DNA from 3 places in the Variovorax sp. P1_G12 genome. Region 1 is predicted to be linked to each of the others. Evidence: predicted binding sites of a transcription regulator. Region 1 holds the regulator's gene; each other region holds the start of a gene.
The links. Region 1 encodes sigma-54, which starts transcription at its own class of promoters, with help from an activator protein. Its sites were predicted from a motif close to TGGCANGNAANCTGCTTT; they were not measured.

Region 1 (3,936 bases):
GTTGAGCGGCCCGGTGGCGCGCAGGGTGGCGGCGCCTGTCGCCTGCCGTCGCCGCCACGATCTCGTCATTGAAGCCCGCTTCTGCGGGCTTTTTCGTCAAGGCCGCGCGAGGCGGCGTCCACGGGACGCATACAATCGCACAGCAAGTTTCGTGCCTCTATGACATCGCCCTTCTCCTTCACCTCCATTTCTCCTCGTCGATTCGGTCGCGTGCTTTGCCTGGCGCTGGCGCTGGCCGGATGCGCGTCGTTGTCGCAGGCCGAGCAGGCCGACCGGAGCAAGCCGATGAACATCGAGGCCGACGCGATGCGCTATGACGACCTCAAGCAGACCAGCGTGTTCACCGGCAACGTGGTCGTGAACAAGGGCACGATCCAGATCCGGGGCACCCGCATCGACGTTCGCCAGGACCCCGAGGGCTACCAGTACGGCGTGGTCACGGCCGAACCCGGCAAATTGGCGTACTTCAAGCAGAAACGCAACGCCGGCACCGACGAGTGGATCGAGGGCGAGGGCGAAGTGATCGAGTACGACAGCCGCGCCGACAACGTGAAGTTCATCCGCCGCGCGGTCATGCGGCGCCTGATCGGCGCCACGGTGAGCGACGAGAGCAGCGGCCCGCTGATCGTCTACGACCAGAGCAACGACACCTTCACGGTCAACGGCTCCTCGCTGCCGCCGAACGCCGGCGTGGCGACACAGGCGAGCGGCCGCGTCAAGGTCATCCTGACGCCCAAGGCGGCCGCCCCGGCGCCCGGCAGCGGCGGTGCCAAGCCCGCGGCGACCCCGGCTCCGGCTCCGGGCAACAGCCTGCGTTCCACCACCACGCTCGGCGGAGAGTCCAAGAAGTGATCGAAACCGCCGGGTTGAATGGAAGCGATGGCCAGCCGGTCAGCCGGCTGGAGGCGCGCAGCCTGCAGAAGAGCTATGGCAGCCGCACGGTCGTGAAGGATGTGTCGCTCGCCGTGCAGAAGGGCGAAGTGGTCGGGCTGCTGGGCCCCAACGGCGCGGGCAAGACCACCTCGTTCTACATGATCGTCGGGCTGGTGCGGGCCGATGCCGGAGAGATCTGGATCGACGGCGAGCCGATCGCCCACATGCCGATCCACCGTCGCGCGCGCATGGGCCTGAGCTACCTGCCGCAGGAGGCCTCGATCTTCCGCAAGTTGACGGTCGAGGAAAACGTGCGCGCAGTGCTCGAGCTGCAGAGCGAGCCCGACGAACACGGCCGGATGGTGCCGCTCAGCAAGGCGCACATCGACGAGCGGCTGGGCGAACTGCTGGCCGACCTGCGCGTCGACCACCTGCGCGATTCACCGGCGCTGTCGCTGTCCGGCGGCGAACGCCGCCGGGTCGAGATCGCGCGCGCCCTGGCGACGCAGCCGCGCTTCATCCTGCTGGACGAGCCCTTCGCCGGCATCGACCCGATCGCGGTGATCGAGATCCAGCGGATCATCAGCTTCCTGAAGGAGCGCGGCCTCGGCGTGCTCATCACCGACCACAACGTACGCGAGACGCTTGGCATCTGCGATCACGCGTTCATCATCAGCGACGGGCATGTGCTGGCACAAGGCACGCCTTCGGAGATCGTCGACAACGCCGAGGTGCGACGCGTGTACCTGGGCGAACATTTCCGGATGTAGGGGCCTTATCTCGATGAAGCAGGGGCTTTCGCTTCGCGTCTCCCAGCATCTGGCGCTGACGCCGCAACTGCAGCAATCGATCCGGCTGCTGCAGCTGTCCACCCTCGAGCTGAGCCAGGAAGTCGAGCAGATGCTCGACGACAACCCTTTCCTCGAGCGGACGGCCGAAGAGGCGGCGCGCGAGGAGTTCGGGCTGGACGCCGCCGATGCGCCGGTGCGCGACGACGACCGGCAGGCCGAAGGCGACGGCGACTACGCCCCCGGTCCCGCGGCCGCTGCCGCCGAGGTTGCGGTCGCGACACCCGAGGCCGAGACGGCGCCGCTCGACGCCGCCGACGCCGAGCCCGACTGGGAAGGCGACGGCACGGTCGACGTGGCGCCCGACGACAGCGAATGGGGCGGCGATGCGCCCGCGCGCGCCAACAACCTCGGCGACGAACGCACCGACGCCACCGAACTGGCGCGCAGCCACGAGTCGCTGCAGTCCTTCCTGCATCGGCAGGCGCTGGGCCTGAGGCTCAGCGAGACCGACCGCGCCGCGCTGCGCTTCCTGATCGAGTCGCTCAACGACGACGGCTACCTCGAGGATTCGCTGCCGGCCCTGGCCTCGGGCCTGGCCGGCGACGACAACGACCAGTTCGACGACCTGGTGCATCACTTCCAGGTCGCGCTGGGCCTGCTGCAGAGCCTGGAGCCGGTCGGCGTCGGCGCCCGCAACCTCGGCGAGTGCCTGACGATCCAGCTGCGCGCCCTGGCGCACCCCGGCGAGGGTGCCGACGAGGCGCGGGTGCGCCAGACCGCGATCGCGGTCTGCAAGCAGCCGATGGAGCTGCTGGCGCGGCGCGATTTCAAGCGGCTGGCGACGCTCGCGCGCAGCAACGAGGAAGAGGTGCGCGCCGCCCTGCAGCTGATCGCCCGGCTCGAGCCCAAGCCGGGCCGCCGCTTCGTCGACGTCGAGCGCAACGTGGTGGTGCCGGACGTGATCGTCACGCGCATCGCCAACGGCACCAGCACCAACATCAAGTTCCGCGTCATGCTGAACCCCGAGGTCATGCCGCGGCTGCGCGTGCACGACATCTATGCGGGCGCGCTCAAGCAGCACAAGGGCGAGGGCAGCCAGGCGCTCTCGCAGCGGTTGCAGGAGGCGCGCTGGTTCATCAAGAACATCCAGCAGCGCTTCGACACCATCCTGCGGGTGTCGAACGCGATCGTCGAGCGGCAGAAGAGCTTCTTCGTGCACGGCGAGCTGGCGATGCGCCCGCTGGTGCTGCGCGAGATCGCCGACGAACTCGGCCTGCACGAATCGACCATCAGCCGCGTGACCACCGCCAAGTACATGGCGACGCCTTACGGCACGTTCGAGCTCAAGTACTTCTTCGGCTCGGCGCTCGGCACCGAGACCGGCGGCAATGCCTCGAGCACCGCGGTGCGGGCGCTGATCAAGCAGTTCGTGAGCGCCGAGGACCTCAAGAAACCGCTGTCCGACAGCCAGATCTCCGAGATGCTCAAGGAGCAGGGCATCGAATGCGCACGCCGCACCGTCGCGAAGTACCGCGAGGCGCTGCGCATCGCGCCGGCCAATCTGCGCAAGGCGCTCTAGGGCGTGCTGGTGCGCGGGTGGCGGCTCGGTGCGGCATTGGCGGCGGCGGTGCTTCTGGTCGGCGGCTGCGCGATGCTGCCGGCCGATGTCGAGCGCCCGCCCTCGAGTGCCATCACGGCCTCGGGCGCGACCGCGCTGGGCCGGATCGTCAAGGCCTCGTCGCCCGATCCGGATCTGAGCGGTTTCCGGCTCATGCCCGGCGGCGACTTCGCGCTCGACACGCGGCTGCAGCTCGCGCGCCGCGCCGAGCGCACGCTCGACGTCCAGTACTACCAGATCGAGAACGACGACACCGGCCGCTACTTCCTGCGCACCCTGCGCGATGCGGCCCTGCGCGGCGTGCGCGTGCGGCTCCTGATGGACGACCTCTACACCTCGGGCGAGGACGACCTGCTGCTGGCGCTGGCCGCCACGCCGAACCTCGAGCTGCGGCTGTTCAACCCTTTCCCAGCCGGCCGCGGCAGCCTGCTGCAGCGCTTCTCGAGCTCGCTGTTCGACTTCGACCGCGTCAATCGCCGGATGCACAACAAGCTCTTCATCGCCGACGGCGCGATGGCGGTGGCAGGCGGGCGCAACATCGGCAGCCAGTACTTCACGCAGACCGCCGGCGCGAACTTCCTGGACATCGACACCTTCGTCGCCGGCGCCCTGGTGAAACGCCTCGGCAGCCTGTTCGACCTGTACTGGAACAGC
Region 2 (3,936 bases), on a different contig from region 1:
GTGTAGGTGGCGTCCGTCCCGAGGGCACGGATGTTGCTCAATGAGCTCGCCCCCAGGTTGGCTCACTGCGTGTCGCTGCCCACCGCCGGCCGGGGGCAACACCAGCGGCCCGGCGAAGCCGGTTCCGCGGTGTTCCACGAAAAATCCGGCCTGGGTCGTCATGCAACACAGAGAGCAAACTCGAAGAGTCACGATGAAATCCGCTTTGAGCTTCCTGGTCGGCGCCCTGCGATGCGAGATCGACGCGCTGGAGCAGCTCGCGCGCACCAGCGAGCTGGTGGCGACGATCGCCCGGCTGGTCCATGCGCTGCAGCGGGAGCGCGGCATCTCCAATGTCTTTCTGGCATCGGGCGGCCGGCGCTTCGCCTCGCAGCGCAAGGAACAGATCGCCGACTGCCTGCGGCACGAGGAAGCCGTGCGCCTGGCCTTCGACCAGCTCGAGGCCGAAGGCGGCCGGGTCGGCAACGGCGCGCGCCTCTTCAGCCGCATCGCCTGGGTGCTGCCCGGGCTGGACGCCCTGCCCGCGCTGCGGCAGCGCATCGGCGCGATGGAGCTCGATGCCGGCCGTTCGACCGCGGCCTTCGTCAAGCTGGTCGCCGGTCTCATCGCGGTGGTCTTCGAGGCCGCCGACGGCGCCACCGACCCCGAGATCTCGCGCCGGCTGGTGGCGCTGTTCAATTTCATGCAGGGCAAGGAGTTCGCGGGCCAGGAACGCGCCTGCGGCGCCGCGGCCTTCGCCTCGGGCTACAACGACAGCGCGCGCCAGCAGCAATGGCTGCACCTGATCGCCTCGCAGGAACATTGCTTCCAGCGCTTTGCCGAGTTCTCGGCATCCGGCCTGGGCGAGCTCTGGGCCTCGGTCAGGGCGCCGGCGCAAGTCGCCGAACAGGAGCGCCTGCGCCGCATCGCCTGCGCCGCGCCGGCGGGCGTGTGGCTCGACACCGAGTTGAGCCAGGTCTGGTTCGACTGCTGCACGCGCCGCATCGACGCCATGCAGGCGGTCGAGGAGCGGTTGACCGCCGACCTGCGGCAGCTCTGCGAACAGAAGACGGCGCAGGCTCGCGCCGAGCTGCAGGCGCACGAGGCGCTGCTGGCCAGCCTGCAGGATACCGGCGGCGCCGCGGCGGACTTCTTCCTCGATGCGGTGGCGACGCCGGCCGCCGCGGCCACGCCGGCCGCCAGTGCGCCTTACGGCAAGCAACTCGAACGCTCCATTCTCGACATGGTGCAGGAGCAGTCGCGCCGGCTGCAGGCCATGGGCGACGAACTCGAGACCGTGCGCGCCGCCCTCAACGAGCGCAAGCTGGTCGAGCGCGCCAAGGGGCTCCTGATGGCGCACCGGCGCATCAGCGAGGAGGAAGCGCACAAGATGCTGCGCCGGACCGCGATGAACCAGGGCCGGCGGCTGGTCGAGGTCGCCGAATCGGTGCTCGCGATGGCCGAGTACCTGCCCGACGACAGGGCTTCCTGAGTGCGTCGCAGGCCCGGAATGGTGCACTGCACAAGCGATGCGCAGCGCATGCGTTTCGCTCCAGATCCGGTGGATGGCAAGCCCCGGTGAACCATTGACGCTCTCTTTTTCATAGCGCCACGGTTGCTGGCACGCTGCTTGCAATCGCTCGAGGCATAGACCGACGAAGGTCTTCAGGCAGGTGGCATCCAACGGCGGGTGCGGCCCACCGAACCGGACAAAGGCGTCCTTACCCCGCAGGGGCTCGACTTCGAGCGGCCCGTGCGCGGCGAGGACGCCTTTTCGTTTTTCCGAATCGACTTTTCATCTCCGGAGTTCGCCCCATGACCGATGCGCTGAAACCAAAACTGAGTCGCCGCCGTGTGTTGCAGGCCGCCGCCGCGGGCGTGGTCGGGCTCGATCCCGCGCTGCGCGCCGCCGTCTGGGCCCAGGGCTCGGACAAGCCCGAGAAGGAGGAAGTCAGGATCGGCTTCATCCCGCTGACCGACTGCGCCAGCGTCGTGATGGCCTCGGTGCTCGGCATCGACAAGAAGTACGGCGTCAAGATCGTGCCGAGCAAGGAAGCCAGCTGGGCCGGCGTGCGCGACAAGCTGGTCAACGGCGAACTCGACTTCGCCCACGTGCTCTACGGCCTGGTCTACGGCGTGCACCTGGGCATCGGCGGCCCGAAGAAGGACATGGCCGTCCTGATGACGCTCAACAACAACGGCCAGGCGATCACGCTGTCGAAGAAGCTGGCCGACAAGGGCGCGGTCGACGGCGCCTCGCTGGCCAAGGTGATGGCCGGCGAAAAGGCCGAGTACACCTTTGCCCAGACCTTCCCCACCGGCACCCATGCGATGTGGCTCTACTACTGGATGGCGGCCAACGGCATCAACCCGCTCAAGGATGCCAAGGTGATCACCGTGCCGCCGCCGCAGATGGTGGCCAACATGCGCGTGGGCAACATGGACGGCTACTGCGTCGGCGAACCCTGGGGGCAGCGCGCGATCATGGACGGCATCGGCATCACGGCCATCACCACCCAGGACATCTGGAAGGACCATCCGGAGAAGGTGCTCGGCACCACCGGCGAGTTCGTGAAGAAGTATCCGAACACGGCGCGCGCCGTGACCGCCGCGATCCTCGAGGCCGGCAAGTGGATCGACGCCGGCCTGCAGAACAAGAACAAGATGGCCGAGACCATCGCCGACAAGAGCTACGTCAACACCAGCGTGGACGCGATCAACCAGCGCATCCTGGGGCGCTACACCAACGGCCTCGGCAAGAGCTGGGACGACCCGAACTACATGAAGTTCTACGCCGACGGCGCGGTCAGCTACCCGTACCTGTCGGACGGCATGTGGTTCCTCACGCAGCACAAGCGCTGGGGCCTGCTGAAGGAACATCCGGACTACCTGCAGGTGGCAACGCAGATCAACCAGATCGACATCTACAAGCAGGCCGCCGCCGCCACCAGGACCGCGGTGCCGAAGGAGACGATGCGCAGCAGCAAGCTGTTCGACGGCGTCGTCTGGGACGGCAAGAACCCGAAGCAGTATGCCGATTCGTTCAAGGTCCACGCCTGAGGAGCCCACCATGGTCAGTGCCGTCTTCCACTCCCCGCTCGAAGCCAAGCCGGTGATGCCGCCGGCATCGAAGAGCGTCGCCAGGCCGGCGGCGTCGCTCTTCGCCGCCGCGGTCGAGCCCACGCCCCGCGTGCCTCGCGACTTCCGCGCCGTCTGGCTGCGCGTGCTGCCGCCGCTGCTGGGCTTCGCGCTGCTGGTCCTGGTCTGGGAACTGGTGGCGCTCAGGAGCACCACCGGTTTTCCGTCGCCGCTCGCAACCTGGCAGCAGGCGCTCACGGTCTTCAGCGATCCGTTCTACAGCAAGGGGCCGAACGACCAGGGCGTGGGCTGGAACGTGCTCTCGTCGCTGCAGCGCGTGGCGCTGGGCTTCGGGCTGGCGGCCGCGGTCGGCATACCGGCCGGCTTCGCGATCGGACGCTTCGAGTTCCTCTCGCGCATGTTCAATCCGCTGATCAGCCTGCTGCGGCCGGTGTCGCCGCTGGCCTGGCTGCCGATAGGCCTGCTGGTCTTCAAGGGCGCCAATCCGGCCGCCATCTGGACCATCTTCATCTGCTCGATCTGGCCGATGATCATCAACACCGCGGTCGGCGTGCAGCGCGTGCCCAGCGACTACATGAACGTCGCCCGGGTGCTGAATCTCAGCGAGTGGAAGATCTTCACCAAGATCCTGTTCCCCGCCGTGCTGCCCTACATGCTGACCGGCGTGCGTCTGGCGGTCGGCACCGCCTGGCTGGTGATCGTCGCAGCCGAGATGCTGACCGGCGGCGTCGGCATCGGCTTCTGGGTCTGGGACGAGTGGAACAACCTCAACGTCGCCAACATCATCATCGCGATCTTCGTCATCGGCATCGTCGGCCTGGTGCTCGAGTTCGCGCTCATCAGGATCGCCACCGCGTT
Region 3 (3,936 bases), on a different contig from region 1:
GTGCCCTGCACGATGGTCAGGTTGCCGCCTTCCATCACCTTGCAGCCGCGCTGCTGGGCGATGGCCGCGTTGTTGGTGTATTCGTTGCCGCAGCGCCAGACGCGCTCTTGCTGCGCCTGGGCCTGCAAGGGCACGCCGGCCGCCGCCAGGGCGGTCAGCAGGAAAACAGAGAGGGTCTTCATGGTCTTGAGTTAGTGCGCCGCAAAACGGCATTTTCATGCAATTCGAAACCGATCCGGCCCAGATGTTCCCGCCCAATGAAAAAGGACGGCCGAAGCCGTCCTTTTTTGATTCCATTCCGAAGGTCTCACAGGGAAGACAGAGCAAAAACCGCTGCGCAGTTTCTGGGTCTCTCCCGCAAGGTCTTACAAGGAGTAGTACATGTCGAACTCGACCGGATGGGTCGCCATCCGGAAGCGCGTGACTTCCTGCATCTTGAGGTCGATGTAGGCATCGATGTACGAATCGGTGAACACGCCGCCCTTGGTCAGGAAAGCACGGTCCTTGTCGAGGTACTCGAGCGCCTGGTCGAGGCTGTGGCAGACGGTCGGGATCAGCGCGTCTTCTTCCGGCGGCAGATGGTAGAGATCCTTGCTGGCGGCTTCGCCCGGATGGATCTTGTTTTCCACGCCGTCGAGGCCGGCCATCAGCAGCGCCGCGAAGCCGAGGTACGGGTTCATCAGCGGATCGGGGAAGCGCGCTTCGACGCGGCGGCCCTTCGGGTTCGCCACGAACGGAATGCGGATCGAGGCCGAGCGGTTCTTGGCCGAGTAGGCCAGCTTCACCGGGGCTTCGAAGCCGGGCACCAGGCGCTTGTAGCTGTTGGTGCCGGGGTTCGTGATGGCGTTCAGCGCGCGGGCGTGCTTGATGATGCCGCCGATGTAGTGCAGCGCGAAGTCGCTCAGGCCGGCATAGCCGTCGCCGGCGAACAGGTTCTTGCCGTCCTTCCAGACCGACTGGTGCACGTGCATGCCGGAGCCGTTGTCGCCGACGATCGGCTTGGGCATGAAGGTGGCGGTCTTGCCGTAGGCGTGGGCCACGTTGTGGATCACGTACTTCTGCAACTGGACCCAGTCGGCGCGCTGGATCAGCGTGCTGAACTTGGTGCCGATTTCCATCTGGCCGGCATTGGCCACTTCATGGTGATGCACTTCGACCGGGATGCCGAGCGACTCGAGCACCAGGCACATCTCGGAACGCATGTCCTGGAAGCTGTCGACCGGCGGTACCGGGAAGTAGCCGCCCTTGACCGCCGGACGGTGGCCGGTGTTGCCGTGTTCGAATTCCTTGCCGGTATTCCAGGCCGCTTCCTCGGACTCGATCTTGACCGAGCAGCCCGACATGTCGTTCTGCCAGCGCACGCCGTCGAACACGAAGAATTCGGGTTCCGGTCCGAAGAAGGCGGTGTCGCCCAGGCCCGAGGCCTTCATGTAGGCTTCGGCGCGCTTGGCCAGCGAGCGCGGGTCGCGTTCGTAGGGCTTGCCATCCGTAGGATCGACCACGTCGCAGGTCAGGATCAGCGTCGTTTCCTCGAAGAAAGGATCGATGTTGGCCGTGTTGGGATCGGGCATGAGTTGCATGTCCGACGCTTCGATGCCCTTCCAACCGGCGATCGAGGAGCCATCGAAGGCATGGCCCGACGTGAACTTGTCTTCATCGAAATGCGAGACGGGCACGGTCACGTGCTGCTCCTTGCCGCGCGTGTCGGTGAAGCGGAAATCGACGAACTTGACCTCGTTTTCCTTCACGAGTTTGAGTACGTCGGCGACGGTCTTGGCCATCAGGTTCTCCTTGGTATGGACAGGGTTGGTAGTACGGGAATCGGGAATGCAGTTTCTATGCCATTGTCACTGCCGCGAGCGGGGCCTTGGCGCCCTTGCAGGCACCCAAAACAAGGCAATTTGTAACCACTTTGGTGCGCTTCGTGTCAACGCACCATTTCGGGGCCAAGTCGCGCCTCAAAGTCGTGCAGGCCCGCGAGCAACTGCGCGTAGGCGGCTTCGATTCGGCTCGCGTCGCCCTTGACGCCGAGTTCGATATGGCGCCCGTGCTGCGGATGGTCGACGCTCGGCAGGCTGAACACCTTGATGCCCGCGTGGTCCCTCTCGACGGCTTCCATGAGCGGGGTCAGCGTGGCCTCCATCGCGCCATAGACGATCACCGATCTCTCGGCGGCGCGCCCGCGCGCGAACAGCTCGGCATAGCGGCCGTCCAGCACCGACTCGATCATCGGCCAGGCCATCACCGGGAAGCCGGGCACGAAGTGCACGTCGCCGACGCTGAAGCCCGGGATCTTGTTGTAGGTGTTGGGAATGATGCGGGCGCCCAACGGGAACACGCCCATGTTGAGCCGATGGATGTTGTCCGGACGGTCGGGCTCATAGACCGTGCCCTGCTCGCGCGCCGTGTCCTGCATGCGCTCGCGGATCAGCAACTCGGCCTCGGGGTGCAGCGCCAGCGGCACGCCCAGCGCCGCCGCCGCGCACTGGCGCGTGTGGTCGTCGGGCGTGGCGCCGATGCCGCCGGTGGAGAACACGATGTCACCCGATGCGAAGGCGCGACCCAGCGCCGCGGTGATGCGAACAGGCACGTCGCCCACGTACTCCGCCCAGCCGAGCTCGAGCCCGCGCGCGGCGAGCAGCTCGATGACCTTGGGCATGTGCTTGTCGACGCGCTTGCCCGACAGGATTTCGTCACCGACGACGATCAGACCGAAAGAACGACTCATGGCGCACTCCATTGGCTCGCGGCCGCGCTGGCATCCGCCAGCTCGGCCGTGGAAGCTGACACGGCGGCCGCCGCCCGCTGCGCACGCAGGTGGGCCAGGGCATCCAGGCAGTAGTGCGCGAACCACAACGCCGAGAAGGCGAACACCAGCGTATAGATCCAGATCGCGAGCGGCGCCAGCACGAAGAAGGCGGCGGCGAACAGCAGGCCCGAGGCCCAGACGATGCTCGGCGCCGCGCCGAGATAGCCGCACAGCACACCGATGCCGAGCAGGGGCAACCGGTGCGTGCGCAGCAGCGTGTCGCGCTCCTCCGGGCTCGCATGCTCGGCCAGGGCATCGAAGCTCATCACGCGGTAGGTCAGCCAGCCCCAGATCAGCGGCGGAAGAATGAGCACCAGCGGCGGGATCAGCCAAAGCGGCATCGACACCACCAGCGCCAGCAGCGCCAACACCGTCAGCCCGATCGAGCGGGCCATGCTGCCGAAGAAGGAAGCCCCCTTCTTCTGTTCCAGGGTCGCGAAGCGCCGCTCGGCCACCAGGCGTGTCAGCGGCGGCGCCATGACGCCCGCCACGACCAGCAGCGACACCACCACGATCAGCGGCGTGGCGGCGAAGACGACGACCAGCGGCGCCAGCATGGCCGTGACGTCGCCCGAGAAAAAGTGCCCGATCCAGGCCCAGAAACCGGCCAGCAGGGGCCAGGCGTCGAGCGCCGCGCGGGTCCAGGCGACTGCGGCATCCCAATAGAAATAGCCGAACACCGCCGCCAGCGCGACCATGAGGCCGAGCGGCAGCAGCGACAGCACGATCACCCGCGGGTGCAGACAATAGGCGGCCGATCGCCAGAAGGAATCGAGGAGAAGACGCATCGGGTGCCGAGGATAACCTCAGCCCTTGCCGGCCAGGCGGCGCAGTCCGAGCCATTGCTGGGCCCAGAAGCCGCGACCGTAGTCCCGCACCCGGCCGCGCTCGTCGGGCTCGACCTGGTCGCGGATGCCGGTGGCGTCGTAGCGGTCTTCGAAGTTCGCCGTTCGCAGGAGCATGTCCCACCACGGAAGCAGCACGCCGAAGTTGTGGCCGCCCAGCGTCCTGGGCCCCCCGGACTCGTGGCCGATCCCGATGCTGTGGTGCACGCGGTGAAAGCGCGGGCTGATCCACAGGCGTTCGCCGAGAGCGCCGAAGCTCAGACGCAGGTTGGCGTGCTGCAA

Region 2: a site for sigma-54 is predicted at 1,599-1,616, ahead of AC1D2O_RS02840 (CmpA/NrtA family ABC transporter substrate-binding protein). Genes of this name have one in related genera too.
Region 3: a site for sigma-54 is predicted at 1,827-1,844, ahead of glnA (type I glutamate--ammonia ligase). Genes of this name have one in related genera too.

What each region holds. Positions count from the first base shown of each region.
Region 1 covers NZ_JBFUBW010000027.1:48,147-52,082, reverse strand. Annotated here, with positions in the region: gene AC1D2O_RS26685 (thiol:disulfide interchange protein DsbA/DsbL) at 1-5, shown strand, start outside; gene lptA (lipopolysaccharide transport periplasmic protein LptA) at 160-852, shown strand; gene lptB (LPS export ABC transporter ATP-binding protein) at 849-1,643, shown strand; gene AC1D2O_RS26670 (RNA polymerase factor sigma-54) at 1,657-3,243, shown strand; gene AC1D2O_RS26665 (phospholipase D family protein) at 3,316-3,936, shown strand, end outside.
Region 2 covers NZ_JBFUBW010000002.1:137,131-141,066, forward strand. Annotated here, with positions in the region: gene AC1D2O_RS02835 (nitrate- and nitrite sensing domain-containing protein) at 194-1,471, shown strand; gene AC1D2O_RS02840 (CmpA/NrtA family ABC transporter substrate-binding protein) at 1,795-3,039, shown strand; gene ntrB (nitrate ABC transporter permease) at 3,050-3,936, shown strand, end outside.
Region 3 covers NZ_JBFUBW010000013.1:129,455-133,390, reverse strand. Annotated here, with positions in the region: gene AC1D2O_RS17045 (hypothetical protein) at 1-182, opposite strand, end outside; gene glnA (type I glutamate--ammonia ligase) at 366-1,781, opposite strand; gene AC1D2O_RS17035 (competence/damage-inducible protein A) at 1,928-2,728, opposite strand; gene AC1D2O_RS17030 (EI24 domain-containing protein) at 2,725-3,597, opposite strand; gene AC1D2O_RS17025 (sterol desaturase family protein) at 3,616-3,936, opposite strand, start outside.